2 regions of the Streptomyces solitudinis genome follow, and region 1 is predicted to be linked to the other one. Evidence: predicted binding sites of a transcription regulator. Region 1 holds the regulator's gene; the other holds the start of a gene.

Region 1 (14,623 bases):
CGCACCCGGTGGGCCGTCCCGTCCAGCGTGTGCACGGCGCCCTTGCCGAACAGCGTGGACACGACGGGCTCGGGCAGCGCCGTGCGCCGCTCCACGTGCCGCTCGTCGTAGAAGAACCGCACGGCGTCCTCGCCGCGCAGCGCCACCGTGTGCCGCCCCATCAGCCGGGTGCGGACCACGGGCGCCTCCGTGTTCCGCCACCGGTCCGGCAACCAGGCGTAGCCCTCGGTTCCCAGGGCCAGGGTGCTGTCGAGCAGGGGCGCGGAGGAGGCAGGCATGCGCTGCCGTGTGCCCGGACGGTGCCTGGCCGAAACCGGCCCCGCCCGCGCCGGTCAGGCGGCCGCGCCCGAGCCCCCGGGGGGCGCCCCCGGGGTCCGTCATCACGCCTTCGGCACTGACGCGGAACCGTCCGCCCGCCCTGCTCCGGCGCGCGCCGCGGCCACCCGGCGTCCAGCGGCCCGCCCGGCCGTCCGGCGGCGCGGTGCGCCTCGGCTCAGAGCGTGCCGAGTTTGATCAGGAAGAGCAGGGCGACGAGCTGGATCGCGGAGGCGCCCAGGGCCTTGGGCCAGGGGAGGTCGTGGGAGCGGCTGACCATCAGGGCGAACAGCGCACCCGCCGCCACCCAGGTGAGCCAGCCCAGCACCTGCACGAACGGGGCGTTGCCGCCGAGGAAGAACGCGAACAGCAGCCGGGGGGCGTCCGTCAGCGAGCTGATGAGCATCGCCAGGCCCACGGTCGGCGCCCACGCGCCGTCACCGCCGAACTGGCGGGCCAGGGTGTGCGTCACCGACCCGAGGACGACCATGGAGATCACCACCGCGACGCCGGTGATCAGCACGTACGGGACGGCGCTGGTCAGCGTGGAGTTCAGCACCTCCTCGCGGGCCTGGTCGAGGCCGAAGACGGCCAGCAGGCCGTACAGGAAGGTGACCAGGACGGCGGGACCCCACACGGCGTGGTCGCGCGTCTGCCAGAACGTCGTCTTCGGCCGCAGCACGATGCCCGCCAGCAGCTCCTTCCACGGCAGCCGCGGCCCGGCGGGCGGCGCGCTGGTGCGTCCGGCGGCGTAGGTGGAGCCACTGGTGTAGTCGTCACCGCCGCCGGGCTCCTCGTGGATGCTGAACTGGCGCGTGTGGCCGGGGGCGTCGGCGTACGGGTCGCGGACGGCGTGCCCGTCGAAGTACTCCGGTTCGCCGTGCGGCGAACCGTGCCCGGCGCCGTGCGGTGAGCCGCCCTGCCCCTGCCCCCAGCTCACCGGCTGCTGCCCGCCGTACGGCCCCGGGGCCTGCCCCGGGTGGTGCTGCCCGTGCGGGGGCTGCTGCGGAGGGCCCTGCGGGACGGGCGGTTGCTGCCCCTGCTGAGCGTTCCGCGGGCCACGGCCGCGTCCGATCCTGAATCCAGCCACGTCATCGAACGTACCGCGTCCGCCGCCCCGCCGGACCACGGGGACCGGCCCCAGCACCTCCTTGTGGCCGGTTCGGTACATCCCGTAGGGATACGCCCCTAGGTGCCGCGCGGCCTCCCGGGCGGACCGGGTCAGGGGGCGGGGCGGAAGAGGGCCACGGGGCCGGGGGGCAGGGCGACGGCGAGGGTGACGACGGAGCCGGGGTGGGCGGGGGCGATGCGGAGCCGGTCGGTCGTGAGCCGGGCCAGCCACAGCCCGCGCCCGCGGTGCCCGCCGTCCAGACCGGGCAGCAGCTCCGGGATCACGTCCGCGCTGAATCCCGGTCCGGCGTCGCTGACCTGGGCCTCCAGCTCGTCACCCACCCGCCGCAGCAGCAACCGGCCTTCGCCGCCCGCGTGTTCGACCGCGTTCGTCAGTACCTCGTCCACGGCGAGCACGAAGCCGCCGCGCTGCGGCTCGGGCAGCCCGGCGCAGGCGGCGCACTCCTCCACGCGCAGCCGCAGCTGCGGCAGGGTCCGGGCCGTGAAGCGGCGTTTGAGCAACTGCTGTTCCGGCCGTCCCGGGCGGGTACGGGGCGCCTGGTCCACGGGCATACCGCGAAGGCTAGAGCCGCGCGGCCCTGTGACGACAGGGCGCGTGGCCGCCCGGCTGGTTTCCCGCCAGCTCTGGCCGAAAACGGGCCGGAGCACGCGGGCGCCCGCCCGGCACCCGCTCCCCGTCCCACGCGCCCGGCCGCCGTCCCACGCGCCCGGCCGCCGTCCGGGTGCGGAATGCGCCGGCGGGGCGTCAGCCAGCCGTCGGCGCCGGTTCCGGCGCGTCCGTCGTGTCCGTCGCGCCGTCGCCGTCGTCCGGGCCGGCGGGCGTCTTCACCGACGTCAGCAGCAGCTGCGCCACGTCCACGACCTGCACGGACTCCTTCGCCGTGCCGTCGTTCTTCTTCCCGTTCACCGAGTCCGTCAGCATGACGAGGCAGAAGGGGCAGGCCGTCGAGACGATGTCGGGGTTCAGCGACAGCGCCTCGTCCACGCGCTCGTTGTTCACGCGCTTGCCGATCCGCTCCTCCATCCACATGCGCGCGCCGCCGGCGCCGCAGCAGAAGCCGCGCTCCTTGTGCCGGTGCATCTCCTCGTTGCGCAGCCCCGGCACCTTGCCGATGATCTCGCGCGGCGGCGTGTAGACGTTGTTGTGGCGGCCCAGGTAGCACGGGTCGTGGTAGGTGATCAGGCCCTCCACGGGCGTGACCGGCACGAGCCTGCCCTCGTCCACCAGGTGCTGGAGGAGCTGCGTGTGGTGGATGACCTCGTAGTGGCCGCCGAGCTGCGGGTACTCGTTGGCGATCGTGTTGAAGCAGTGCGGGCAGGTGGCGACGATCTTCTTCCGGGACGCCGGGAGCCGGGTGGGCCCGTCACCGTCCTCGGTGTCGTCCTCGCCGAAGGCCGCGTTCAGCGTGGCGACGTTCTCCTCGCCGAGCTGCTGGAACAGGAACTCGTTGCCGAGGCGGCGGGCGGAGTCACCGGTGCACTTCTCGTCGCCGCCCATGATGGCGAACTTCACGCCCGCCATGTGCAGCAGTTCGGCGAACGCCTTCGTCGTCTTCTTGGCCCGGTCCTCCAGGGCACCCGCGCAGCCGACCCAGTACAGGTACTCGACCTCGGTGAGGTCCTCGATCGTCTTGCCGACGACCGGCACCTCGAAGTCGACCTCCTTGGTCCACTCCAGCCGCTGCTTCTTGGCCAGCCCCCAGGGGTTGCCCTTCTTCTCCAGGTTCTTGAGCATCGTCCCGGCCTCGCTCGGGAACGCCGACTCGATCATCACCTGGTACCGCCGCATGTCGACGATGTGGTCGACGTGCTCGATGTCCACCGGGCACTGCTCGACACAGGCGCCGCAGGTGGTGCAGGACCACAGGACGTCCGGGTCGATGACGCCGTTCTCCTCCAGGGTGCCGATCAGCGGACGCTCGGCCTCGGCCAGCGCGGCCGCGGGCACGTCCTTGAGCTGCTCGGCGGTGGCCTGCTCCTCGCCCTCGGCGTTCTTGCCGCCGCCGGCCAGCAGGTAGGGCGCCTTGGCGTGGGCGTGGTCGCGCAGCGACATGATCAGCAGCTTCGGCGACAGCGGCTTGCCGGTGTTCCAGGCCGGGCACTGCGACTGGCAGCGTCCGCACTCGGTGCAGGTGGAGAAGTCGAGGATGCCCTTCCAGGAGAAGTGCTCGACCTGGGAGACGCCGAACTGGGTCTCCTCGCCGCCCTCCTCGTCGAACACCGTCTCGAAGTCGATCGGCTTGCCGCCCGACGTCATCGGCTGGAGTTCGCCCAGCGCGGTGCCGCCCTTCGCGTCCCGCTTGAACCAGATGTTGGGGAAGGCGAGGAAGCGGTGCCAGGCGACGCCCATGTTCGTGTTGAGGCTGACGGTGATCATCCAGATCATCGTCGTGCCCAGCTTCACCATCGCCCAGAAGTAGACGAGGTTCTGCAGCGTGGCGACGTCCAGCCCGTTGAACAGCGCCACCAGCGGGTACGAGACGAGGTACGCCGGCTCGTACCCGTCCACGCCGTGCAGGGCGCCCTCCAGGCCGCGCAGCACCAGGATCGCGAGACCGATCGTGAAGATGATGTACTCGACGAAGTACGCCTGCCACATCTTCGAGCCGGTGAAGCGGGACTTGCGGCCCGCCCGCGTCGGCAGGTTCGCCAGCCTGATCACCATGAGCGTGGCGATGCCCAGCGTCGTCATCAGGCCGATGAGCTCGATGTACATCTCGTACGGCAGGAACCCGCCGAGCACCGGCAGCGTCCAGTCGGCCTGGAAGAGCTGCCCGTAGGCGTTGATGATCGTCGGCGGGAGGGTGAGGAACCCGATCGCCACGAACCAGTGGGCGACGCCGACGACGGCCCAGCGGTTCATCCGGGTGTGGCCCAGGAATTCCCGGATCAGGGTGGCCGTGCGCGCCTTCCAGTCGTCCGTGCGCGTCCCCGCCGGTACCGGCTGGCCGAGCTTCACGAAGCGGTAGATCTGTGCGACGGCACGAGCGATGAGCGCCAGGCCGACCGCGGTGAGGCTCAGCGTGACGATGATCGCGGCGAGTTGCATGACGGCTCCTCGGGCCTGCGGAGGCGGTAGAGGCGAGGGTTCGGGGCGGGCGTACCAGTTGGTAACTTAGTCAGTCCGTACGAGACTATCCACTATCCGCTCCGCGCTGTACCGGGGCATGCGGTGATCTGCGTCGCTGAGGGTGGGCTAACCCCGGGCGCCCGCGCGGGACACGCCCCCGCGCGCTGCTGTACGAGCCCGGACGTGCCGGGCGCCGCACGTGCCCGGACGTCCCGGGCGTGGCGAGCGGGCGCCGCCCCCCGGGGCACGGCTACAGCCGCACGCCCCGGGCGCGCAGCCACGGCACCGGGTCGACGCCGCGCGCCGCGCCGGACGGCCGCACCTCGAAGTGCAGGTGGGGGCCGCTGGAGTTCCCGGTGGAGCCGGAGAGCCCGATCTGCTGCCCGGCCCGCACCCGCTGCCCCGCGCCGGTCTGGAGGACGGACAGGTGGGCGTAGTACGTCTCGAAGCCGTCACCGTGCCGGACCACCACCCGGTTCCCGAACGCCCCCGCGTACCCGGCGCGCACGACGGTCCCGGCGCCGACGGCCCGGACCGGGGTGCCCGTCCGCACCGCGAAGTCCTGCCCCGTGTGGCGGCCCGCCCAGCGGGAGCCGGACGCCGCGTACCCGGCGCTGAGCCGGTACGCCGCGACGGGCGCCGCCCAGGAACCGGCGCCGCCGTGCCCCATGGCCGTACGCGTGCCCATCCGGGCGGCCCGTGCCCTGGCCCGGTCCAGCTCCGCGCCGACCTGCCGCTTCAGCCGGAGCCGGCGGGCCTCCTCGGTGCGGAGCCGGGCCAGGGCGCGGGCCGCCTCCGCCCGCTGCCGCTCCAGGCGGACGCGCGCCTGGCGGGCGGATTCCGCCAGCCGTGCGGCGGCCCGGTTGCCCCGCAGCATGGAGGCGGTGCTGTGCAGGAACGCCTCGGGGGAGTCGGCCAGCACCACGCGGGCGCCCGCCAGGAGCCCGCTGCCCCGGTACTGGCCGGCCGCCGCGGAGCCGATCGCCCGGCGCAGCTCCGCGTACTCGGCGCGCTGCCCGGCCAGCTCACCGGAGAGCCGGTCCACCCGCTCGCGCTGCCGCGCCGTCGCGGCCCTGGCCCGTTCGTACCGCTGTCCCGCCCGGGTGGCCTCCCGGTAGATCCGGGCGGCCTCCGCGACGGCCGTCTGCGGGGAGCCGCCCGCCCGCGCCGGGCCGCCGGGCGGGCGCGGGGCGGCGCGCCCGAGGTGGTCGGGCCCCGCCGGGCGGGGCTGTGCGGCGGCCGCGGACTGGGCCGGCGCGATGACGGGCACCGCCGCCGGCACGAGCGTCAGGGCCAGGGCCGCCGTCCACACGGACAGCGCCGAACGCGTCAGCCGCGGCCGGGGCGTGGCGCCCCGCGAGGTCGGCACGCACGCGCACACCGTCACCATCTCCCGTCCGGCAGGGGCTCAGCAGGGTCACTGGGGGCCTCTCCCGGGAACGCGGTGTTCAAAGCCCGAACCAGGAGAACCTGGACAAATTTCAGCCCCGTGCAGGAAAAAGCAGAAGAAGTCCCAAGCGGAAGAGATGCCCAACGCCAGTCATGGGCGGCCCTCGTGGAGCAAGCGCTGCGCGTGCTCACGACAATAGACCTGAGTCTCCCCGGCTCACGTCTCTTGACGGCCGCGCGTCCGTCAGGCACCCTTGAGTCAGTAACACTCAATGTGAGCTGGAGGAGATCCCGAGATGGCACGTGCGGTCGGCATCGACCTGGGTACGACGAACTCCGTCGTCAGTGTGCTCGAAGGCGGTGAGCCCACCGTCATCACCAACGCCGAGGGCGCCAGGACCACGCCGTCCGTCGTCGCCTTCGCGAAGAACGGCGAGGTGCTGGTCGGCGAGGTCGCCAAGCGCCAGGCCGTCACCAACGTGGACCGGACGATCCGGTCGGTCAAGCGCCACATGGGCACCGACTGGAAGATCAACCTCGACGGCAAGGACTTCAACCCGCAGCAGATCAGCGCGTTCGTGCTGCAGAAGCTGAAGCGGGACGCCGAGGCGTACCTGGGCGAGAAGGTCACCGACGCGGTCATCACCGTCCCCGCGTACTTCAACGACCACGAGCGCCAGGCCACCAAGGAGGCCGGCGAGATCGCGGGCCTGAACGTCCTGCGCATCGTCAACGAGCCGACGGCCGCCGCCCTCGCCTACGGCATGGAGAAGGAAGACCAGACGATCCTGGTCTTCGACCTCGGCGGCGGCACCTTCGACGTCTCGCTGCTGGAGATCGGCGACGGCGTCGTCGAGGTGAAGGCCACCAACGGTGACAACCACCTCGGTGGTGACGACTGGGACCAGCGCATCGTCGAGTACCTCGTCAAGCAGTTCCAGTCCGGTCACGGCGTGGACCTCGCCAAGGACAAGATGGCGCTCCAGCGGCTGCGCGAGGCCGCCGAGAAGGCCAAGATCGAGCTGTCCTCGTCCACCGAGACGACGATCAACCTGCCCTACATCACCGCCTCCGCCGAGGGCCCGCTGCACCTCGACGAGAAGCTGACCCGGGCGCAGTTCCAGCAGCTCACCCAGGACCTCCTGGACCGCTGCAAGACCCCGTTCCACAACGTCATCAAGGACGCGGGCATCCAGCTCTCCGCGATCGACCACGTGGTCCTCGTCGGCGGCTCCACCCGCATGCCGGCCGTCGCCGAGCTGGTCAAGGAGCTGACCGGCGGCAAGGAGGCCAACAAGGGCGTCAACCCGGACGAGGTCGTCGCCATCGGCGCCTCGCTCCAGGCGGGCGTGCTCAAGGGCGAGGTCAAGGACGTCCTCCTGCTGGACGTCACCCCGCTGTCCCTCGGCATCGAGACCAAGGGCGGCATCATGACCAAGCTCATCGAGCGCAACACCACGATCCCGACCAAGCGCTCGGAGATCTTCACCACGGCCGAGGACAACCAGCCGTCCGTGCAGATCCAGGTCTACCAGGGCGAGCGCGAGATCGCGGCGTACAACAAGAAGCTCGGGATGTTCGAGCTGACCGGGCTGCCCCCGGCGCCGCGCGGCGTCCCGCAGGTCGAGGTCACCTTCGACATCGACGCCAACGGCATCATGCACGTCTCCGCCAAGGACCTCGGTACCGGCAAGGAACAGCGCATGACCGTCACCGGCGGCTCCGCGCTGCCGAAGGACGACATCGAGCGCATGATGCGCGACGCCGAGCAGTACGCCGAGGAGGACACCAAGCGCCGCGAGGCCGCGGAGACGCGCAACCAGGCCGAGCAGCTGGTGTACACGACCGAGAAGTTCCTCCAGGAGAACGAGGACAAGGTCCCGGCCGACACCAAGGGCGAGGTCGAGGAGGCGGTGTCCGACCTCAAGGAGAAGCTGAAGGGCGAGGACACCTCCGCGATCCGCGAGGCCACCGAGAAGGTCGCGGCCACCAGCCAGAAGCTGGGCCAGGCCCTCTACGCCGACGCCCAGGCCCAGCAGGCCGCCGCCGGCGCCGAGGGCGGGGCCGGCCAGGCCGGCGCCGCGCAGGGTGACGACGACGTGGTCGACGCCGAGATCGTGGACGACGAGAAGGACAAGCGAGGAGGTGCAGCGTGACGGAGGAGACCCCGGGCTTCGAGAAGGACGAGCCCGAAGTCCCCGCCGACGCTCCCGCATCGCCCGAGGAGGCCGTGGCAGCCGGTGCCGGGTCCGCCGACCAGGCGGACCCGGCCGCCGGGGCCGCCGACTCCGAGGAGCAGGACGTCCCGGCTCCGCAGGACGCCGGGAGCACGGCCCAGGGCGCGGCGCTGACCGCGCAGCTCGACCAGGCCAGGACGGCGCTGAACGAGCGCACCCAGGACCTCCAGCGCCTCCAGGCGGAGTTCGCCAACTACCGCCGCCGGGTGGAGCGGGACCGCGTCGCGGTCAAGGAGGTCGCGGTCTCCAACGTGCTGACCGACCTGCTGCCGGTGCTGGACGACATCGGCCGCGCCCGGGAGCACGGCGAACTGGTCGGCGGCTTCAAGTCGGTGGCCGAGTCGCTGGAGACGGTCGTCGCCAAGATGGGCCTGCACCAGTTCGGCAAGGAGGGCGAGCCCTTCGACCCGACGGTCCACGAGGCGCTGATGCACTCGTACTCGCCCGACGTCACCGAGACGACGTGCGTGCAGATCCTCCAGCCGGGGTATCGCATCGGCGAGCGCACGATCCGCCCCGCGCGGGTCGGCGTCGCCGAGCCCCAGCCCGGCGCGCAGGGCACGGGTGACGAGAAGGCGGCGACGGACGAGGAGAGCGGTGGCCCGGACGAGGGCTGACGTGTGGAGCCAGTGCCCCCGGGCGGGCCGCGCGGCGCGGCCCGCCCGGGCGGCGGCAGGACGAGGGAAGGAGGGACGCCGCCGATGAGTCTCAGCAGGGAAGTGCTGGAGAAGGACCTCTACAAGGTCCTCGGTGTCCCCAAGGACGCCACCGAGGCGGAGATCAAGAAGGCGTACCGGAAGCTCGCCCGCGAGTACCACCCGGACGCCAACACGGGCGACGCCCGCGCCGAGGAGCGCTTCAAGGAGGTCGGCGAGGCCAACGACGTCCTCTCCGACGCCAAGCAGCGCAAGGAGTACGACGAGGCGCGCGCCCTCCTGGGCTCCGGCGGGTTCCGGCCCGGCCCCGGCGGCGGCAACTTCAACTTCGACCTGGGTGACATCTTCGGCGGCACCCAGGGCGGCGGCACCGCGGCGGGCGGCTTCGGCGGCGGCCTCGGCGACGTCTTCGGCGGCCTGTTCAACCGGGGCGGCACCACCGGTGCGCGCACCCAGCCGCGCCGCGGCCAGGACGTCGAGTCGGAGGTGACGCTCAGCTTCACCGAGGCCGTGGACGGCGCCACCGTCCCGCTGCGGATGTCCAGTAGCGCCGCGTGCCGGACGTGCGCGGGCACCGGCGACAAGAACGGCACGCCCAGGGTGTGCCCGACGTGCGTCGGCACCGGGCAGGTCAGCCGGGGCGGCGGTGGCGGGTTCTCGCTCACCGACCCGTGCCTGGACTGCCGGGGCCGCGGCCTCATCGCCGAGGACCCGTGCGAGGTGTGCCGGGGCAGCGGCCGGGCGACGAGTTCGCGCACCATGCAGGTCCGCATCCCGGCGGGCGTCTCCGACGGGCAGCGCATCCGGCTGCGCGGCAAGGGCGCGCCGGGCGAGCGCGGCGGCCCGAACGGGGACCTCTACGTCGTCGTGCACGTCGACGCGCACCCGGTGTTCGGGCGGCGCGGCGACAACCTGACGGTGACCGTGCCCGTCACCTTCACGGAGGCGGCGCTCGGCGGGGAGATCAGCGTCCCGACGCTCGGCGGCCCCCCGGTCAAGCTCAGGCTGCCGCCCGGCACCCCGGGCGGACGCACACTGCGGGCGCGCGGCAAGGGCGCCGTGCGCAAGGACGGCACGCGCGGGGACCTCCTGGTCACCGTGGAGGTGGCCGTGCCCGGCGAGTTGAACGAGAAGGCAGTCGAGGCCCTGGAGTCCTACCGCGACGCGATGGCGGGGGAGGACCCACGGGCGGCGCTGTTCCAGGCCGCGAAGGGAGACTGAGGTGGACGGCCGAGGTGCACGCAGGAACAACCCGTACGAGCTGACCGACGAGTCGCCGGTCTACGTCATCTCGGTCGCCGCCCAGCTCTCCGGGCTGCATCCGCAGACGCTGCGCCAGTACGACCGCCTCGGCCTGGTCTCCCCCGACCGCACGGCCGGGCGGGGCCGCCGCTACTCGGCGCGCGACATCCAGCTGCTGCGCGAGGTGCAGCGGCTCAGCCAGGACGAGGGCATCAACCTCGCCGGGATCAAGCGGATCATCGAGCTGGAGAACCAGGTGGCGGCGCTCCAGTCCCGCGTCGCCGAACTCCAGCAGGCGCTGGAGGGCGCCGCGGTGACCATGCGCCAGCGCGAGGCGCAGGTGCACGCGTCCTACCGCCGCGACCTCGTGCGCTACCAGGACGTGCAGCAGTCCAGCGCCCTCGTCGTCTGGCGCCCCGGCGGCCCCGGGCCCCGCGGGTAGCCGTATCCGCTGGGGGCGCGTCCCGCGGACGCGCGCCACCGTCAGCGCACGCGGGCGACGAGCAGGGCGGCGTCGTCGTGGTCGTCCTGCTCGTCGCGCCCGCGCAGGTGGTCCAGCAGCCGGTCGCAGGTCTCCTCCAGCGGCCGGTCCTCGCCCTCCAGCACCGCCAGCAGCGCCTGGAGCCGGACGTCGATGTCCTCGTCGCGCCGCTCCACCAGCCCGTCGGTGTACAGCACGAGCCGGTCGCCGGGGGCCAGCTCCACGGTGACGGACCGGAACACGGTCCCGCCGACGCCCAGCGGCGCGCCGGTCGGCAGGTCGAGCAGCTCGGGCCGCCGCCCGTGCCGGACGACGGCCGGCGGCAGGTGCCCCGCGTTGGCGACGCAGCAGGCGCCGCTGTGCGGGTCGTAGAGGGCGTAGACGCAGGTGGCGATGTAGTTGTCGATGCCGGTGGTGATGCGGTCGAGGTGCCGGAGCAGCTCGGCCGGGTCGAGGTCCAGCTCCGCGAGCGTCTGCGTGGCGGTGCGCAGCCGTCCCATCGTCGTCGCGGCGTTGATGCCGCTGCCCATCACGTCGCCCACGATCAGGGCCGTCCGGTCGCGGCTGAGCGGCAGCGTGTCGAACCAGTCGCCGCCCACCTCGCTCACGGCCTCGGCCGGCTGGTAGCGGGAGGCCACGTCCAGGCCGTACAGGTGCGGCGGGTGCTGCGGCAGCAGGCTGCGCTGGAGGGTCAGCGCGGTGTCGCGCTGCCGCTCGTACCAGCGGGCGTTGTCGATGCAGACGGCCGCGCGGGCGGCCAGCTCGCAGGCCAGCGCCACGTCCTCCTCGTCGAACGGCAGCGGGTTGCGGGCCCGCTTGAGGTCCAGGGCGCCCAGCACCTCCCCGCGGGCGATCAGCGGCACCGCCAGGTAGGAGTGGACGCCGGCCCGGGCCAGCAGGCCGGCGGAGTCCGGGCCGCGGGCGATGCGGGCCAGGTCGGCGTCCGTCGTGCGGGCGACCAGCACCGGGCGCCCGGTCCGCACGCAGCGCGTGACCAGGCGGTCCGCGCCGTAGCGGGCCGACTCGCCGGGCGGGTCGGCGGCCCGTGCCGCGTCCGTCGGATGGCCGACGCCCAGGGCCAGCGCCCGGAAGACGGCCGGTCCGTCCGGCGCCGGTGTGCTGCGGCGGCCCGCCAGGACGGCGTCCAGCACGTCGACGGCCGCCACGTCGGCCAGCTCGGGCACGGCCACGTCCGCCAGCTCCCTCGCCGTCTGTGCCAGGTCCAGCGTGGTGCCGATCCGCACGGAGGCGTCCGCGACGACGGCCAGCCGGTGCCGGGCGCGCTCGGCCTCCAGGCCGGCCCGGTGCCGGTCGGTGACGTCCACCACGGAGGTGGCGAGGCCCAGCACCCGCCCGCCCGCGTCCTCCAGCCGGTGCAGTGACACCGACCACGCGCGCTCCTCGTGCTGGTCGGTGGGCATACGCCCGATCGTGTACTTGTCCAGCACCGGTTCACCGGTCTCCAGCACCCGGCGCATGGCCCGCTCGGCGCTGTCGCTGTGCAGGAACGGCAGGATGTCCCGCACCCGCCGGCCCAGGTGCGCGTCGGCGGGGATGCCGCTGATCCGCTCCAGCGCCGGGTTGACGGCGACGTAGCGCAGGTCGGTGTCCATGATCGCCAGACCGATCGGGGACTGCTCCACCAGCCGCACGGACAGCGCGAGGTCCCGTTCCACGCGGCGCAGCGTGGGCTGGTCCGTGGCCAGGCTCAGCGCGTAGGCGTCACCGCCGTCGTCCAGCAGCCGCATGTTGCGGAACTCCAGCAGCCGCACCCCGCCGTCCTTGTGCAGGGCGGGGAAGGTGCCCTCCCAGCTGCCGCGCTCGTCCGCCATCAGTTCGGCGAACAGCCGCAGCACCAGGTGGTAGTGCTCCTCGGGCACGAGGAGGCGGGCCCCGTACCGGCCGAGCGCCTCTTCCGCCGGGTACCCGAGCAGCGCCTCGGCCTGCGGGCTCCAGAAGACGATGCGCCCCCGGTCGTCGAGGACGAACGTGGCCACGCCCAGCACGTCGAGCAGCCCGCCGGGCCGGGCCGGACCGGCGTGCGGGCCGCCCGCCGGGCCGGACCCGGACCACGTGCCGTCGGTACCGCTCATCCCCGCCCTCCTTCCGCGCGCAGGGCGCTTCCATCATGACCCCGCACGCCGCCGCCCCGCAGCCCCGCGCCCCCGGGTGGCCGCACGGCCGGGTGACCGCGCCCCCGGGCGGCGGTCATCCGCTCGGCCGCCTGCGGTGGCCCTGCGGAGGGCGGGCCCGCACGGTGGGGTGATGGAGCACATACGGACGGCGACGGCCGCGCTCGCCACCACCCTGACGGCCGTGGCGCTGGCCGGGGCCACCGGCCCGGCGCAGCGGGAGGACGGCGGGCCCGGCGCCCAGGGCGGCCCCTGGGCGGGCGGCAGCGTCACCACCGTGGGGAAGCTGGTGACGGACCTGGGGGACGGGCGGACCGGCGTCTGCTCCGGCGCCATAGTGGACTCCCCGAGCGGCAGCGTCATAGCGACCGCCGCGCACTGCCTGACCTCGCCCGACCGCCCGGACCGGCCGCGGGCGGCGTGGTTCGCGCCGGGGTACGAGGCCGGGCCCGGCGCCGGGTCCGGGGCGCTCGGCGCCGAGGGCGCGATGGAGCACGGGTGGAAGGTCGTCTCCTACCACGTCCCGCCCGGCTGGGACGTGAACCGGCCGCTGGAGGACATCCTCCCGCACGACTACGCGTTCGTGACGGTGGAGAAGAAGCAGGGGCGCAGCGTCCAGGAGGAGTTCGGGGCCAACCGGCTGGACTTCGCGCCGGTGGACCCCGGCTCGCCCGTCCTGCCGATGGGGTACCCGGCCGCGCCGCCCTACGACGGCCTGCGGCTCGTCCACTGCTCGGGCCGGGCGGAGCTGCTGACCGCGCGCACCGCGCACGCGGCGAACGTCGGCGGCCTGCTCCTGGCGCCGTGCCGGCTCACCCAGGGTGCCAGCGGCGGCCCCTGGCTCCAGGACTTCGACGCCGCCTCCGGTTCCGGCACGGTCGTGGGCGTGATGTCCGTGGGCAGCGGCGACGGGCAGGTCCTCGGCCGTCCGTTCCCCGCGGCCACCGGCCGCGCGCTGTACGCCGAAGCCACCGCGGTCTGACCCGCGCGTCCCGGCTTTCGGCCCGGCGCGGCCGCCCGCCCGCCCCCAGCCCTCCTCCGGCCCGGCCCCCGCCCGTCCCCGCTCCCGCCCCGGGCCCGCCGCCGCCAGCCCGTCTCGGCCCGGCCCCGACCCTGCGCACGGGGGCCGAACCTGCTTGAGTGGCTTCCGCTCAAGTTTGTGTACCCTAGAGGAGTCAGGGCGCTCTGGAAGGCGCCCTCGTGGTCCGTCGGACGGTTCGAGGAGGAGACACCGCGTGGAAGCCGAGCTGACCAACAAGAGCCGGGACGCGATCAGCGCGGCCCACGACCGCGCCCTCGCCGACGGGCACCCCGACATCACCCCCGCCCACCTGCTCCTCACCCTGCTGGAGGGCGAGGACAACGACAACATCCAGGACCTGCTCGCCTCCGCCGAGGCGGACCAGGCCGCGCTGCGCTCCGGCGCCGAGCAGCTCCTCGCCGCCCTGCCCGTGGTGCAGGGCGCCACCGTGGCCAAGCCGCAGCCCAACCGGGAGCTGCTGGCCGTCATCGCCGACGCGAGCCGGCGGGCCAGGGAACTGGGAGACGCCTACGTCTCCACCGAGCACCTGCTCATCGGCCTCGCCGCGAAGGGCGGACAGGCCGGGGCGCTGCTGGAACGCCAGGGCGCCGGGGACCGGAAGCTGCTGGACGCCTTCACCCGGGCGCGCGGGGGGCGCCGTATCACCACGGCCGACCCCGAGGGCACCTACAAGGCACTGGAGAAGTTCGGCACCGACCTCACCGCCGCCGCCCGCGACGGCAAGCTGGACCCGGTCATCGGGCGGGACCAGGAGATCCGCCGCGTCGTGCAGGTGCTCTCGCGCCGCACCAAGAACAACCCCGTCCTCATCGGCGAGCCCGGCGTCGGCAAGACCGCCGTCGTCGAGGGGCTGGCCCAGCGCATCGTCAAGGGTGACGTGCCCGAGTCGCTGCGCGACAAGCGCCTGGTCTCCCTGGACCTGGGCGCG
Region 2 (14,623 bases), on a different contig from region 1:
TCCTGGAGCGTTTCCGCGGGCTCGGCGACGGGGGCAGGCGCGGGGGGCGCGCTCATCGCGGTGGGTGCGGCGTGTGCGGTCGTCTCGGTGGTTCCGGTGGTTCCGGTGGTTCCGGTGATGGCAGTGGTTCCGGTGGTTCCGGTGGTTCCGGTGGTTTCGGTGTCAGAGCCTGCGAAGTCCACCCAGCACCCTTTCCAGTAGTGCGCGGTCGGGGCGTCCGGTCGTCTCCCGCCCGGTTCCGTAGACGCGGATGCGCCCCTGGTCGGCCAGGTCGCTGAGGAGGACCCGCACCACGCCGAGCGGCATCCGCAGCAGCGCGGCGATCTCGGCCACGGTCCGCATGCGGCGGCACAGCTCGATGATGGCGCGCATCTCGGGCATGACCCGGTCGCGCAGTCCGGCGCGGCCCAGCGGCGGCAGCTCGGGCGGCGCCTCGGGGCCCTCCAGGGCGGGAACGGCGGCCACGAAGGTCTCCACCAGGAGCACGTGGCCGAAGCGGGTGCGGCCGCCGGTGAGCGAGTAGGGGCGCACACGGGCGGGCTTGCGGTTCTCGGTCGCGCGCTGGGGCAGCGGGGAGTGCGACGTCACTGTTCCCCCTCCATCGACTTGCGCAGCTCGGTGCGGAGTTCGGGGGTGAGGACGTGCCCGGCCCGGCCCACGAAGAGGGCCATGTGGTAGCCGATGTCGTTCATGTCGCTGTCCGGGGCGGCGTGCACGCCGAGCAGCGAGCCGTCGCTGATGGCCATGACGAACATGCTGCCCTCGTCCATGGCGACCATCGTCTGCCGGACCCGGCCGCCCTCCATGAGCTTGGCCGCGCCCGTGGTCAGCGAGCCGAGGCCGGAGACGATCGTGGCGAGGTCGGCGCTCGATCCTCTCGGTCCCTGGCCGGTGTCCTCCGGGCCGGCGGTCTGCGCCGGGTCGGAGGACAGCAGCAGCAGGCCGTCGGAGGAGACGACGGCGACCGAGCGGATGCCGGGCACCTCCTCGACCAGGTTGGCGAGCAGCCAGCGCAGGTTGTCGGCCTCGCTGCTCGACGCGTGCGTGGTGGTGGACGCGTTCACTGACGTGCCTCCTCGGTGCCACCCATGTCGTCCGCCCCCGTCCGGTGTCCGTGCTCGTCCTGGCCGGCGCCGGGATCGGCGCCGGCGTTGGCGTCGGTGCCCGCCTCGGTGCCGGGCGGGACGTCGGCGGCGATCCGGGCCGCCGCCTCGCGCAGCCCCTCGCGGGCACCGCGCTGGAACCCGCCGAGCCGTTTGCGCAGTTCGTCGGCGTGCGAGACCCGGTCACGCGCCGGGCGCCGCTCGTCGTCCCCGGCCGTGGGGGCGGTGATGTGCGGGGTGCGCTTGGGCAGCCCCTTGTCGGTCAGCCGCCGCGGCGCGGCACCGGCCGCGTCGCCCTGGCCGGACGCCGGAGCGGGGGCCGGTGCGGCACGCGGTGCCGGGACGGCGTCGGGCGTCCGGCCGTGCTCGTCCGGCCCCGACGGCCGCACGGGGCCGGGCAGGGCCGGTCCGGTCGGGGCCGGTCCGGTCGGGGCCGGTCCGGTCGGGGCCCCGGCGGCGGACGGGGCGGCCGGGGGCACCGGCTCCCCAGCCAGCGCGGGTTCCGGGGCCACCGCGGGTTCCGGGGCCGCGGCCGGAGCGGGACGGGGGGCGGCGTGGCGGCCCCCTCGCGTCGGGAGCACGTTGGAGTTGGCCTCGGCCACCGACCCGGGCAGTCCGGGTGCGGACCCGGCTGCCACGTCGCCGCCCGCGCCCGCGCCCGGCGCCGGGCGGTCGGGCAGCAGCGCGCGCGGCAGGACCGCGACGGCCGCCACGCCGCCCTGCCGCTGCGGGCGCAGCTGGACGCGGATGCCGTGCCGGGCGGCGAGCCGCGCGACGACGTACAGTCCGAGCCCGAGCGCGTCCGGCCGCTCCGGCGAGGGCGGTGTCTGCGCACCGGGCTCACCGAGGCGTTCGTTCAGCTCGGCCAGCCGGTCGGCGGTCACGCCGATGCCCTCGTCCTGGACGGAGAGCATGACCTCGCCGTTCTCCAGCATCCAGCCCGAGAGCTGGACCTCGGCGTTGGGCGGGGAGAACGCGGTGGCGTTGTCGAGGAGTTCGGCGACGAGGTGGCTCACGTCGTCCGCCGCGAAACCGGCGACCTGGGCGTGCGGCGGCAGCGACGTCAGGTCCACCCGCTCGTAGCGCTCGATCTCGCTGACCGCCGCGCGCAGCACGTCCAGCAGCGGCACCGGCTGCGGGTGGTGGCCGGTGGCGTGCTCGGCCCCCGTGAGCAGCAGCAGGTTCTCGCCGTGGCGGCGCATGCGGGTGGCCATGTGGTCGAGCTTGAAGAGGGTGGCGAGCCGCTCCGGCTCGGCCTCCTTCTCCTCCATCGACTCGATGAGCGCGAGCTGCCGCTCGATCAGGCCGAGGCTGCGCCGCGCGAGCTGGACGAAGGTGCCGTGCACGGCGTCGTTGACGCCCTCGATCTCCCGGCCCAGCGCGGTCTGCTCGGCGCGGAGGCGTTCGCACTCGGCGGCCAGCCGGTCCCGGGCCGCGGCGCGCTCGGTGGCGTCGGCCTCGGCCCGTCCGGCCCGCTCCCCCGCCGCCGCGGCGGCCTCGCGCAGGGCGTTGACGGCCCGCACGACGTCGGCGAACTCGTCGTCGCGGCCGTTCCAGGCGACCGGCTGCTCGACGAGCGGGTCCGCGGCCACGCGCCGCGCGCCGCGCCGCACGGCGGCCAGCGGACGGGCCATCGAGCGGGCGGCGTGCACGCTGGCGCCCACCACCAGGAGCAGCGCAGCGCCGAGGAGGGCGATGCGGAGCTGGAGCGCGGTGACGTCGTCGTCGCGCAGCTGTTCGAGCCGGGCGAGTTCCGCCCCGGCCAGTGCGGACTGCACACCGCGCATGCGGTCGATGCGGGCGGTGAGGGTGGCGGCGACGTCGTCCGCGGCGGTGGCGAGTTCCCCGGCGTCCAGCCGGGGCGCGTCGGCGAGTGCGTCGAGGTGGCGTTCGGCGGCGGTGACGTCGGTCCCGTTGACGGTGCTGCCGTAGGACTCGCGGGTGCGCTCGGGGGCGAGCCGCTCGAAGTCGGCGAGCGCCGCCTCCTCGCGGGTGCGGGCGAGCTGGGCGGCCTGCGCCAGCCGGGTGTCGCCGTTCCCGGAGGCCAGCACCCCGAGCAGGAGGCCCCGGGTGGCGGAGGCGTGCTCCACGGCGCGGCCGAGGTAGGGCAGGGCGTGGGCGGTCCCGCCCGTGCCCGGCCCGTTCTCGCCGGGGGCGGGCGTCCCGGCGGCGCGGGCGGGCAGGGCGCGGGCGGTGTCCTCGGCGAGGGAGCCGAGCGCCTGGACGAGGCCGGTGTAGCCGGAGTACGCGGCGTGCGCGTCCTCGGTGCCGCCGCCGGCCGCGTCCGCCTGCTGGCGCAGCCGGGGCAGGCGGTCGAGGAGCAGGCGCACCGGCGCGGGCAGGACGGGGCGCAGCTCGGCGGCCTTGCGGTCGACGCGGGTGCGCTGGGCGGCGTCCGGGGCGGGCGTCGCGCCGGGGGCGGCGAGGGTGCGGACGGTGTCGTCCCGCTCGTCGGCGAGGGCGTGGGCCAGGGAGACGGCGCGCCGCGCGGTGTCGGCCCGCTCCACCAGGTCCTGGGACTCGGCCACGTCGGCGGTGCCCGTGACGACGCTGGGCGCTCCGGCTCCCAGGACGGCGACGGTGCACAGGGCGACCGAGGCCAGCAGCCGGTTGCGTACCTTGGCCCGGCGGCGCGGGGAACCCGCGGGGGAGGCGGCGGTCGCGGTGTCCTGCCCGCTGTGACGGCTGCCTCGAAGTCGCTTCTCGCCCACCCGCGCTCGCATTCTCCTTACCACCTTCCGGGGGCTGCCCGGTCGGCGACTCCTACGGTGCGGCAAGGACCGGCCGCGCCACCGTGACGGCACCCGACTGTTCCAGTGCCGGTTCGGGGCGGTCGGTCTTCCTCTGCCGCACCACTCGAAGGAGTGAACATCACTCAGGAGTGGCGGAACAACTCCGGTGCGCACGCGGGCCGTACCTCGCGGGAGCCCGGGGGTTGGAAAGGTCCGCCGGGCCGTGGCAGGATGCGCGCCCGCAGCTTCGCGGAGGGGGTGATTCCGGGTGAAACGGCCCGCCGCACCGGTGGCCGGGGCGGGTGCGGCCGTCCGGACGCCTCCCCGGCAGACTGACCCCATGCGCGTACAGACGGCCACCCGTCCGGGTACCCCCGGCGTCCCCAACGAGGACTGGGTTTCGACGACCTCACACCGTTCCGGGACGGGCGGTGCGCTGGTCGTCCTGGACGGTGTCACGCCGCCGCCCGGTGACGACGGGTGTGTGCACGGCGTGCCCTGGTACACCGCCCGGCTGGGTGCCGCGCTGCTCGAACTGTCCGCTTCGCGGCGGGATATGACGCTGACACAGTGCCTGGCGGAGGCGGTGGCCCGTACCGCCGCGGCACACCGGTCGACCTGTGACCTTTCTCACGTCCGGACGCCCCAGGCAACCGTCGTCGCGGCGCGGTGGGACGAGGAGGCGGTGGAGCACCTGGTGCTGTCGGACTCGGTCCTGCTGCTGGTCTCGCCGTCCGGCGCGGTCACGCCGGTGCTGGACGACCGGCTGGACGCGCTGCGGCCGGCCGTGCGGGAACTGCCGCGCGCCGAGCGGGTCGCGCGGATCGAGGCGCTGCGCAACGCCGAGGGCGGGTTCCACACCGCCGCCGCCGATCCGGCCGTCGCGGAACTGGCCGTCACCGGCACGACGCCGCGGGCCGCGGTGCGGTCGCTGGCCGCGCTGACGGACGGGGCGTCCCGCTGGACCGAGGTCTTCGGGCTGGGCGACTGGGCCGGGCTGTACGCGGTGCTGCGCGCGGAGGGCCCCGAGGCGCTCATCGGCCGGGTGCGGGACGCGGAGGCCGCCGACCCGTCCGGCACGGCGTACCCGCGGGGCAAGACGAGCGACGACGCGACGGCGGCCCTCGTGGAGTTCTGACGGCCCGCCCGCACCGGGCCGCCCGTACAGGGGCCCGCCCGCACCCGGGGGCCCGCCCGCACCGGGCCGCCCGCCGACGCCGCGTCAGTGCTCGGGGAGGTCCGGCGCGTTGAGTCGGTGCAGCAGGCGGGCCAGTTCCGCGATCTCCGCGCGGTCCCAGGCGGCGAGCTGGGCCACGTACCGCTCGCGCCGGGCGCCGCGCACCCGGGCGAACCGCCGGCGGCCCTCGTCGGTGAGCCGCACCAGCCAGGCCCGGCCGTCGGCCGGATCGGGGGCGCGGGTGAGCAGGCCGAGCGTCTCCAGGGCGCGGAGCTGGCGGCTCATGGTGGCCTTCCCGACACCGAAGTAGGCGGCGAGGTCGGTGGCGCGCTGCGGACCGGTGTCCTCCAGGCGCAGCATGAGCCCGTACGCGGCGGGCTCCAGGTCGGGGTGGACCGCGCGGGCGATCTCACCGGAGGACGCCCGGGCCCGGCGCAGGAAGACGGACAGCTCGCGTTCGAGGTCCAGCATCTCGGGGGCGGGCCCGTCGTCGTGCACGTCAGCACTCCTTCGGCGGTCGGTCCCCCGGTCCGCGGCCCGGACCGGTGCCGACCAGTATCGCGCAGCGGGCAGGGGGCCGCCCCGCCCCCCGGCGGGAGGGCCGGGGAACGGGGCGGCGGGTGCGCGGCCCCGACGGCGGGGGCGGGCGGGACCGCGCGGCTCAGGCGGCCAGCGGCAGCGTGCGGGTGTCCGCGGTCGCGGGGGCCAGGGCGAGGTCCAGCACCGCGCGGACGTCCGAGACCGGGTGCACGCTCAGGTCCGCCAGCACCTCCTCGGGCACGTCGTCCAGGTCCGGTTCGTTGCGCCCGGGGATGATCACGGTGGTGATCCCCGCGCGGTGTGCGGCCAGCAGCTTCTGCTTGACGCCGCCGATGGGGAGCACCCGGCCGGTCAGCGATACCTCGCCGGTCATCGCCACGTCGGGCCGCACCTGGCGCCCGCCGAGCAGCGAGGCGAGCGCGGTGATCATGGTGACGCCCGCGCTGGGCCCGTCCTTGGGCACGGCGCCCGCCGGGACGTGCAGGTGGACGCCCCGCTCCTTGAGGTCGCCGACCGGCAGCTCCAGCTCCGCGCCCCGCGAGCGCAGGTAGGACAGCGCGATCTGGCCGGACTCCTTCATGACGTCGCCGAGCTGGCCGGTGAGCGTGAGGCCCGCGCCGCCGGTCTCCGGGTCCGCCAGCGACGCCTCGACGTAGAGGACGTCGCCGCCGGCGCCGGTGACCGCGAGTCCGGTCGCCACGCCGGGCACCGCCGTGCGGCGCCCGGACGGGTCCTGTGCGGCCTCGGGCGTGTGGTGCGGACGTCCGAGCAGGGACCGCAGCCCGTCGGCGGACACGGTGACCGGCAGCCGCTCCTCGCCCAGTTCGGCGCGGGCGACGACCTTGCGCAGCAGCCGTGCCAGGTGCCGCTCCAGGGACCGCACCCCGGCCTCGCGGGTGTACTCGCCCGCCAGCTTGCGCAGGGCGTCCTCGGTGACGGTGACCTCCCGCGCGTCGAGTCCGGCCAGCTCCCGCTGCCGGGGCAGCAGGTGGTCGCGGGCGATGGTGACCTTCTCGTCCTCGGTGTAGCCGTCCAGGCGCACCAGGTCCATGCGGTCGAGCAGCGGCTGCGGGATGGCCTCCAGCACGTTCGCGGTGGCCAGGAAGACGACGTCGGACAGGTCGAGTTCGACTTCGAGGTAGTGGTCGCGGAAGGTGTGGTTCTGCGCCGGGTCCAGCACTTCGAGGAGCGCCGCCGAGGGGTCGCCCCGGAAGTCGGAGCCGACCTTGTCGATCTCGTCCAGCAGCACGACCGGGTTCATCGACCCGGCCTCCTTGACCGCCCGGACGATCCGGCCGGGCAGCGCGCCGACGTAGGTGCGCCGGTGGCCGCGGATCTCCGCCTCGTCCCGGACGCCGCCGAGCGCGACGCGGACGAACTTCCGGCCCATCGCGCGGGCGACGCTCTCGCCCAGGGACGTCTTGCCGACGCCGGGCGGACCGACGAGGGCCAGCACGGCCCCGCCCGCCTGCCTGCGCCCGTCCCCGGTCCCGTCCCCGGCCTCACCGGCGCCGGCACCGGCGGGCCCACCGGCCGGGCCACCGGCGGCGCCGCGGGCGGCGCGGCGGCTGCGGACGGCCAGGTACTCGGTGATGCGGTCCTTGACGTCGTCCAGGCCCGCGTGGTCGGCGTCCAGCACGGCACGGGCGGCCGGGATGTCGTAGGAGTCCTCGGTGCGCTCGTTCCACGGCAGTTCGAGCACGGTGTCCAGCCAGGTGCGCAGCCAGCCGCTCTCGGGGCTCTGGTCGGAGGCGCGTTCCAGCTTGTCGGCCTCCTTCTCCGCGGCCTTGCGCACGTCCTCGGGGAGGCGGGCGGCCGCGATGCGGGCACGGTAGTCCTCGCCGCCCTCCTCGCCGTCGCCGGTCAGCTCGGACAGCTCCTTGCGGACGGCGTCGAGCTGGCGGCGCAGCAGGAACTCCCGCTGCTGCCGGTCCACGCCGTCCTGGACGTCCTTGGCGATGGACTCCGCGACCTCCTCCTCCGCGAGGTGGTCGCTCAGCCAGGAGACGGCGAGCCTCAGCCGCTCGACCGGGTCGGTGGTCTCCAGCAGCCGCACGCGCTGGTCGACGGTGAGGAACGGCGAGTACCCGGCGTTGTCCGCCAGCGCCGCGACGCCGTCGATCTGCTGCACCCGGTCCACCACCTGCCAGGCGCCGCGCTTGCGCAGCCAGCTCGTGGTGAGCGCCTTGTACTTCTCGGCCAGTTCGGCGACCGCGCCGGGCAGCGGCTCGGGGACCTCCTCGGCGATCTCGGTGCCGGCCACCCACAGGGCGGCGCCGGGCCCGGAGGTGCCCGCCCCGATGCGGACGCGGCCCAGCCCCCGGATGAGGGCGCCCGGATCGCCGTCGGCGAGCCGGCCGACCTGTTCCACCCGGCCCAGCACGCCGACCGACGCGTACCGGCCGTCCACCCGTGGCACGAGCAGCACCCGCGGCTTGCCGCCCCCGGGAGCCACCGCGGACTGCGCGGCCTCGACGGCGGCGCGCACCTCGGACTCCGTCAGGTCCAGCGGGACGACCATGCCGGGGAGCACCACTTCGTCGTCGAGCGGCACCACGGGCAGCGTGAGCGTGTCCTGCGACAAAGCCATGACATCTCCCTCGACAAGCAACTTGAGTTAGTTGGACTCAACTACGTGCCGGGTTCAATGCCGGGGCGCGGGGAGTTGTTCCCGGGGCTCCGCGCCGTTCGCTGAGAGCGATCAGTTGCCGAAGCTGTGCACCCGTGCGCACCCGCCAGTGCGGAGGCGGGCGCGGCCTGGGGAGGCGGGCGCGGCCCGCGGAGGCGGGGGACGTCGTGCGGCGTGCGTCAGGGAACGGCGGGGCGCGGATGCGCGGCCGAGCCGGTGCGCTGGTAGCGGCGCAGCGGCGGCCACAGCGCGATACCGGTGAGGAGGGCCAGCAGGTGGCTCCAGTCGGTCACCGGGTCGGTGAGCGAGACGAGCTCCGCGACGACCACCGTGGTCACGGCGGCGAGCAGCAGCCAGCGCGCCCACACCACCCGCAGCACCCCGGCCAGCGCTCCGGCGCACGCCAGCACGCCGCAGGTGATGCCGTACTGCAACCGCGTCAGCGAGGACTCCGGCAGGTGTTCCAGGGCCACGGCCGCCGCCACCGTGAGCTGGGTGGCGAGCGTGGCCAGCACGTGCCCGGCGACGAAGACGACCGCCGTGCGCCAGCCGCCGACGCGGCGTTCGAGACCCGTCAGCGCGAGCACGAAGCCGAGGACGTAGGGCGACAGCAGCGCGCCCTGGTAGATCAGCGCGCTCGCCACGAGGACGAACAGCGGCTCCTTGGCCAGGTTCTGCACATCCGTGCTCGACCCGGCGAGCCAGCGGCTCACCGCGGCCGGGTCGCCGATCTCGGTGAGCACGGTGGTGACGGCCAGGAGCAGCAGGTAGCAGAACGTGAAGGGGGTGCCCTTGGGCGTCGGAAGCAGCCGCAGCAGGTGGACGTGCGGAGGCAGGTGCGGAGGCTCGCCGGGCCCCGCCGGGCCCGCCCCGCCGGCTCCGTGCGGCACGGCCCGGCCCGGACCCGCCGCGCGCTGGACGCGCGCCGCCGCACGTGCTGTCGTCCGCATGGCCCGGCTCCTTCCGTGTACGGGTGGCCTCACCCCGCTCCGCTCGGCCACGCCCGCGTTCCTCACCCGGCGCACCGGGTCCCGCGCCGCGCGCGGGCCGACTGGGGATCGTGCCCGCACAGACGTCCGGCACACGCCCTGGGCACCGTCAATGTCAGTGGTCGGGGCCACCCCTGTCAACCAGCCGGAGAGCATGCCAGCGTACGTCACCGCGCCCGCCGGCGCGCGGGCGCGGTGACGCGCCCGGGAAGCGGGCCGCCGGGCCCGTGCGCGCCGTCCCGCGCCCGCCGCGGAACGCGTCGTTCAGCCCCCGGCGCCCGGTCCGGGCCCGGCCATGGCCGGGCCCGCGCCCTCCCCTTACGCTGCTGCCACACAGGCAGTGGCCGGGCACAGGGGCAGGGCGGGCGTATGGAGTACAGGAACACGGTCCGGGACCAGGGCGGCACGGGCGCGGCGGCGGCCACCCCCGGCGCGCAGCGCCGGATTCTCGTCGTCGAGGACGACCCCACGATCGTGGAGGCGATCGCCGCCCGGCTGCGCGCCGAGGGGTTCGCCGTGCAGACCGCCGCCGACGGCCCCGCAGCGGTGGCCGCCGCCGAGAGCTGGCACCCCGAGCTGCTCGTCCTGGACGTGATGCTGCCCGGGTACGACGGCCTGGAGGTGTGCCGCAGGGTGCAGGCCAGGCGTCCCGTGCCGGTCCTGATGCTGACCGCCAGGGACGACGAGACGGACATGCTCGTCGGTCTCGGCGTGGGCGCGGACGACTACATGACCAAGCCGTTCTCCATGCGGGAGCTGGCCGCGCGCGTGCACGTCCTGCTGCGCCGCGTGGAGCGGGCCGCCCAGGCGGCCTCCGCGCCGCCGTCCGGCTCGCTGCGCCTGGGCGAACTGGAAATCGACCACGCGCAGCGCCGGGTCCGCGTCACCGGCCGCGACGTCCACCTGACGCCGACCGAGTTCGACCTCCTGGTGTGCCTGGCGGGCTCGCCCCGGGCCGTCCTGTCGCGCGAACAGCTCCTCGCGGAGGTGTGGGACTGGACGGACGCCTCCGGCACCCGCACAGTCGACAGCCACATCAAGGCGCTGCGCCGCAAGATCGGCGCCGAGCGCATCCGCACCGTGCACGGGGTCGGCTACGCGCTGGAGTCCCCGGCTCCGGCCGCCGACAGCGCCTGAGGCGCGGCCGTGGCCAAGGAGCGGACCTCACTGCGGGGGCGGATCTGGGCCTCCCTGCGCCCCGTGGACCCCTACCGGTCGGTCAAGGCGGCGCTGGGCGCGCTGGTGATCGTCTCGGTGGCGATCACCACGTTCCTGATCATCGTCGCCGTGAACGCCGCGATCGAGCTGCGGGTGATCGCCGTCTTCGCGGTGATCGCCTCGCTCCTCATCACGCAGTTCGTCGCGCACGGGCTGGTGGCGCCGCTGGACGAGATGACCCAGGCGGCGCGGGCGATGGCGCGCGGCGACTACGGGCGCCGGGTGCTGTTCGACCGGCGCGACGAGCTGGGCGAGCTGGGGGCGACGTTCAACCGCATGGCGGCCGACCTGGAGGCCGCCGACCGGCACCGCAAGGAGCTGGTGGCCAACGTCTCGCACGAGCTGCGCACCCCCATCGCGGCGCTGCGCGCGGTGCTGGAGAACGTGGTGGACGGCGTCTCGCGGGCCGACCCGGAGACGATGCGCACCGCGCTGCGGCAGACGGAGCGGCTCGGCGGCCTGGTGGAGCACCTCCTGGACCTCTCCCGGCTCGACCACGGCGTGGTGCCGCTGCACACCAGGCGGTTCGAGGTGTGGCCGTACCTGGCGAACGTGCTCAAGGAGGCCAACATGAGCAAGGGCCAGGGGCACTCCCGCACGGACGTGCACCTGGCCCTTGACGTCTCGCCGCCGGAGCTGACGGCCCACGCGGACGCCGAGCGGCTGCACCAGGTGGTGGCGAACCTCATCGACAACGCCGTCAAGCACAGCCCGCCGCACGGCCGGGTCACCGTCTCGGCGCGGCCGGGCGCCCAGCCCGACGGGCTGGAGCTGGAGGTGCAGGACGAGGGGCCCGGCATCCCGGAGCCGGACCGCGACCGCGTCTTCGAGCGCTTCGGACGGGCGGCGGCCGCGGACGCGGGGCAGGACGGCGGCACCGGGCTGGGGCTGGCCATCGCGCGCTGGGCGGTGGACCTGCACGGCGGGCGGATCAGGGTCGCCGAATCCACCCGCGGGTGCCGGATGGTCGTCACCCTTCCGGGCCTCGGGCGACTACCGGATTGACGTAGGGTCGACAGCAGGGGAACCGTGGCGGCCCCGCCGTCACCGGCGTGAAGGCCGTGCCTTGCGGTGAAGCCCTCGAAAGGCTGTGGCAACCGGGCGCCACAGCCCCGCTGACGCCTACCCGAACCAAGCGGAACCATGGGTGTTTCCCGCCAAACTGAGTGCCGAAACACAGGCCCGGATGTGACGTGCGCGACGTGCGGCCGGTCCGGACTGCACCGGAGCGCGTCGGAGGCGTAGCCTTTATTTCCGCTGTCCACCACCATGTGAAGCGGAAGAGGGCGGTTGCCGCCGTGTCGTCACAGTCCCCGAAGACCTCGAGCATCTCGACCGACCAGGACGGGCAAGGGAAGAGTCCCGTCGCCGGTTTTGGCGCCAACGAGTGGCTCGTCGACGAGATCTACCAGCAGTACCTCCAGGACCCCGAATCGGTCGACCGGGCCTGGTGGGATTTCTTCGCCGACTACAAGCCGGGCAAGACGACGGACGAGGGCTCCCAGGCGCCCGAGGGCGCACCGGCGCCCGCGCCGGCGAAGGCCGCGCCCGCCGCCTCCGGGCAGCCCGACGCCCCGCAGCAGCCCCGGGCCGCCGCGGCGCCGCGCCCCGAGCCCGCCCGGGCGAAGCCGCAGCAGGCCGCGCCCCAGCCGGCCCCGGAGCCCCGGGCCGGGCAGGCCAGGCCCGCCGAGCAGGACAAGCCCGCTCAGCAGGCCGCGCCCAAGCCGCAGGCCAGGCCCGCGACGCAGGCCACGCCCAAGGAGCAGCCCCCCAGCGAGCCGGCCGCCGACGAGCAGGAGACCGGCCCCGAGTACGTGCCCCTGCGCGGTCCGGGCGCCGCCGTGGCCAGGAACATGAACGCCTCGCTGGAGCTGCCGACGGCCACGTCCGTCCGCGCCGTCCCGGTGAAGCTGCTGTTCGACAACCGCATCGTCATCAACAACCACCTCAAGCGCGCCCGCGGCGGCAAGGTGTCCTTCACGCACCTCATCGGCTACGCCATGGTGCAGGCGCTGAAGGCGATGCCCTCGATGAACCACTCGTTCACCGAGAAGGACGGCAAGCCGACCCTGGTCAAGCCCGACCACGTCAACCTGGGCCTGGCCATCGACCTGGTGAAGCCCAACGGGGACCGCCAGCTCGTCGTCGCCGCCATCAAGAAGGCCGAGACGCTCAGCTTCTTCGAGTTCTGGCAGGCGTACGAGGACATCGTGCGCCGCGCCCGCAACGGCAAGCTGACGATGGACGACTTCTCCGGCGTCACCGCCTCCCTGACCAACCCCGGCGGCATCGGCACCGTCCACTCGGTGCCCCGCCTCATGCCGGGCCAGGGCCTGATCGTGGGCGTCGGCGCGATGGAGTACCCGGCGGAGTTCCAGGGGGCCTCCCAGGACACCCTGAACCGCCTCGGCGTCTCCAAGGTGATGACGCTGACCTCCACCTACGACCACCGCGTCATCCAGGGTGCCGCCTCCGGCGAGTTCCTGCGCCAGATGCACCAGCTCCTGCTGGGCGAGAACGGCTTCTACGACGAGGTCTTCGAGGCGCTGCGCATCCCCTACGAGCCGGTGCGCTGGAACCAGGACATCGACGTCTCCCACGACGACGAGGTCACCAAGGCCGCGCGCGTCTTCGACCTGATCCACTCCTACCGGGTGCGCGGCCACGTCATGGCCGACACCGACCCGCTGGAGTACAAGCAGCGCAAGCACCCCGACCTGGACATCGCCTCGCACGGGCTGACCCTGTGGGACCTGGAGCGCGAGTTCGCCGTCGGCGGCTTCGCGGGCAAGTCCATGCTCAAGCTGCGGGAGATCCTGGGCGTCCTGCGCGACTCGTACTGCCGCACCACCGGCATCGAGTACATGCACATCCAGGACCCCAAGCAGCGCCGCTGGATCCAGGACCGCGTCGAGCGCCCGCACACCTCGCCCGAGCGCGAGGAGCAGCTGCGCATCCTGCGGCGGCTCAACGCGGCCGAGGCGTTCGAGACGTTCCTCCAGACCAAGTACGTCGGCCAGAAGCGGTTCTCGCTGGAGGGCGGCGAGTCCGTCATCCCGCTGCTCGACGCGGTGATCGACTCGGCGGCCGAGTCGCGCCTGGACGAGGTCGTCATGGGCATGCCGCACCGCGGCCGCCTCAACGTGCTGGCCAACATCGTCGGCAAGTCCTACGCGCAGATCTTCCGCGAGTTCGAGGGCAACCTCGACCCGAAGTCGATGCACGGCTCCGGCGACGTGAAGTACCACCTGGGCGCCGAGGGCATCTTCACCGGCCTGGACGGCGAGGAGATCAAGGTCTCCCTGACGGCCAACCCCTCGCACCTGGAGGCCGTGGACCCGGTCGTGGAGGGCGTCGCCCGCGCCAAGCAGGACATCATCGGCAAGGGCGGCACGGACTTCACCGTCCTGCCCGTCCAGCTCCACGGTGACGCGGCCTTCGCCGGGCAGGGCGTCGTGGCCGAGACGCTCAACATGTCCCAGCTGCGCGGTTACCGCACCGGCGGCACCGTGCACATCGTCATCAACAACCAGGTCGGTTTCACCGCGGCGCCCGAGGCGGCCCGCTCCTCGATGTACTGCACCGATGTGGCGCGGATGATCGAGGCCCCGATCTTCCACGTGAACGGCGACGACCCGGAGGCCGTCGTCCGCGTCGGACGGCTCGCCTTCGAGTTCCGCCAGGCGTTCAACAAGGACGTCGTCATCGACCTCGTCTGCTACCGCCGCCGCGGCCACAACGAGACCGACAACCCGTCGTTCACGCAGCCGCGCATGTACAACCTGATCGACAAGAAGCGCTCGGTGCGCAAGCTCTACACCGAGTCGCTGATCGGCCGGGGTGACATCACCATGGAGGAGGCCGAGCAGGCCCTCCAGGACTTCCAGGGCCAGCTGGAGAAGGTGTTCACCGAGGTCCGCGAGGCCAGCGGGACGCCGGGCCCGGCCGAGGTGCCGGCGCCCAAGCCCGAGTTCCCGGTCGCGCTGGACACCGCCGTCAGCCAGGAGGTCGTCAAGCGGATCGCCGAGTCCCAGGTCAACGTCCCCGACCGCATCTCCGTGCACCCGCGGCTGCTGCCGCAGCTCCAGCGGCGCGCGGCGATGGTCGAGGACGGCACGATCGACTGGGGCATGGGCGAGACGATCGCCATCGGCTCGCTGCTGATGGAGGGCACCCCGGTCCGGCTCGCCGGGCAGGACTCCCGCCGCGGCACCTTCGGCCAGCGGCACGCCGTG

What was found. Region 1 encodes HspR, which represses chaperone genes until heat shock. Its sites were predicted from a motif close to TTGAGNNNNNNNNNCTCAA; they were not measured.
Region 2: the regulator HspR is predicted to act here: its motif matches at 8,165-8,183, upstream of lon (endopeptidase La).

Annotation. Positions count from the first base shown of each region.
Region 1 is NZ_JAZDCW010000006.1:144,102-158,724, reverse strand. It holds gene V1J52_RS17255 (cytochrome P450) at 1-278, opposite strand, end outside; gene V1J52_RS17250 (Yip1 family protein) at 494-1,405, opposite strand; gene V1J52_RS17245 (ATP-binding protein) at 1,537-1,998, opposite strand; gene V1J52_RS17240 ((Fe-S)-binding protein) at 2,192-4,495, opposite strand; gene V1J52_RS17235 (M23 family metallopeptidase) at 4,767-5,885, opposite strand; gene dnaK (molecular chaperone DnaK) at 6,202-8,061, shown strand; gene grpE (nucleotide exchange factor GrpE) at 8,058-8,759, shown strand; gene dnaJ (molecular chaperone DnaJ) at 8,844-10,019, shown strand; gene V1J52_RS17215 (heat shock protein transcriptional repressor HspR) at 10,021-10,482, shown strand; gene V1J52_RS17210 (SpoIIE family protein phosphatase) at 10,524-12,614, opposite strand; gene V1J52_RS17205 (trypsin-like serine peptidase) at 12,787-13,635, shown strand; gene clpB (ATP-dependent chaperone ClpB) at 13,889-14,623, shown strand, end outside.
Region 2 is NZ_JAZDCW010000002.1:365,209-379,831, forward strand. It holds gene V1J52_RS05280 (GTP-binding protein) at 1-56, opposite strand, end outside; gene V1J52_RS05285 (DUF742 domain-containing protein) at 163-588, opposite strand; gene V1J52_RS05290 (roadblock/LC7 domain-containing protein) at 585-1,064, opposite strand; gene V1J52_RS05295 (sensor histidine kinase) at 1,061-3,826, opposite strand; gene V1J52_RS05300 (hypothetical protein) at 4,176-4,973, shown strand; gene V1J52_RS05305 (MarR family winged helix-turn-helix transcriptional regulator) at 5,058-5,483, opposite strand; gene lon (endopeptidase La) at 5,674-8,142, opposite strand; gene V1J52_RS05315 (rhomboid-like protein) at 8,361-9,131, opposite strand; gene V1J52_RS05320 (response regulator transcription factor) at 9,540-10,307, shown strand; gene V1J52_RS05325 (HAMP domain-containing sensor histidine kinase) at 10,317-11,393, shown strand; gene V1J52_RS05330 (multifunctional oxoglutarate decarboxylase/oxoglutarate dehydrogenase thiamine pyrophosphate-binding subunit/dihydrolipoyllysine-residue succinyltransferase subunit) at 11,687-14,623, shown strand, end outside.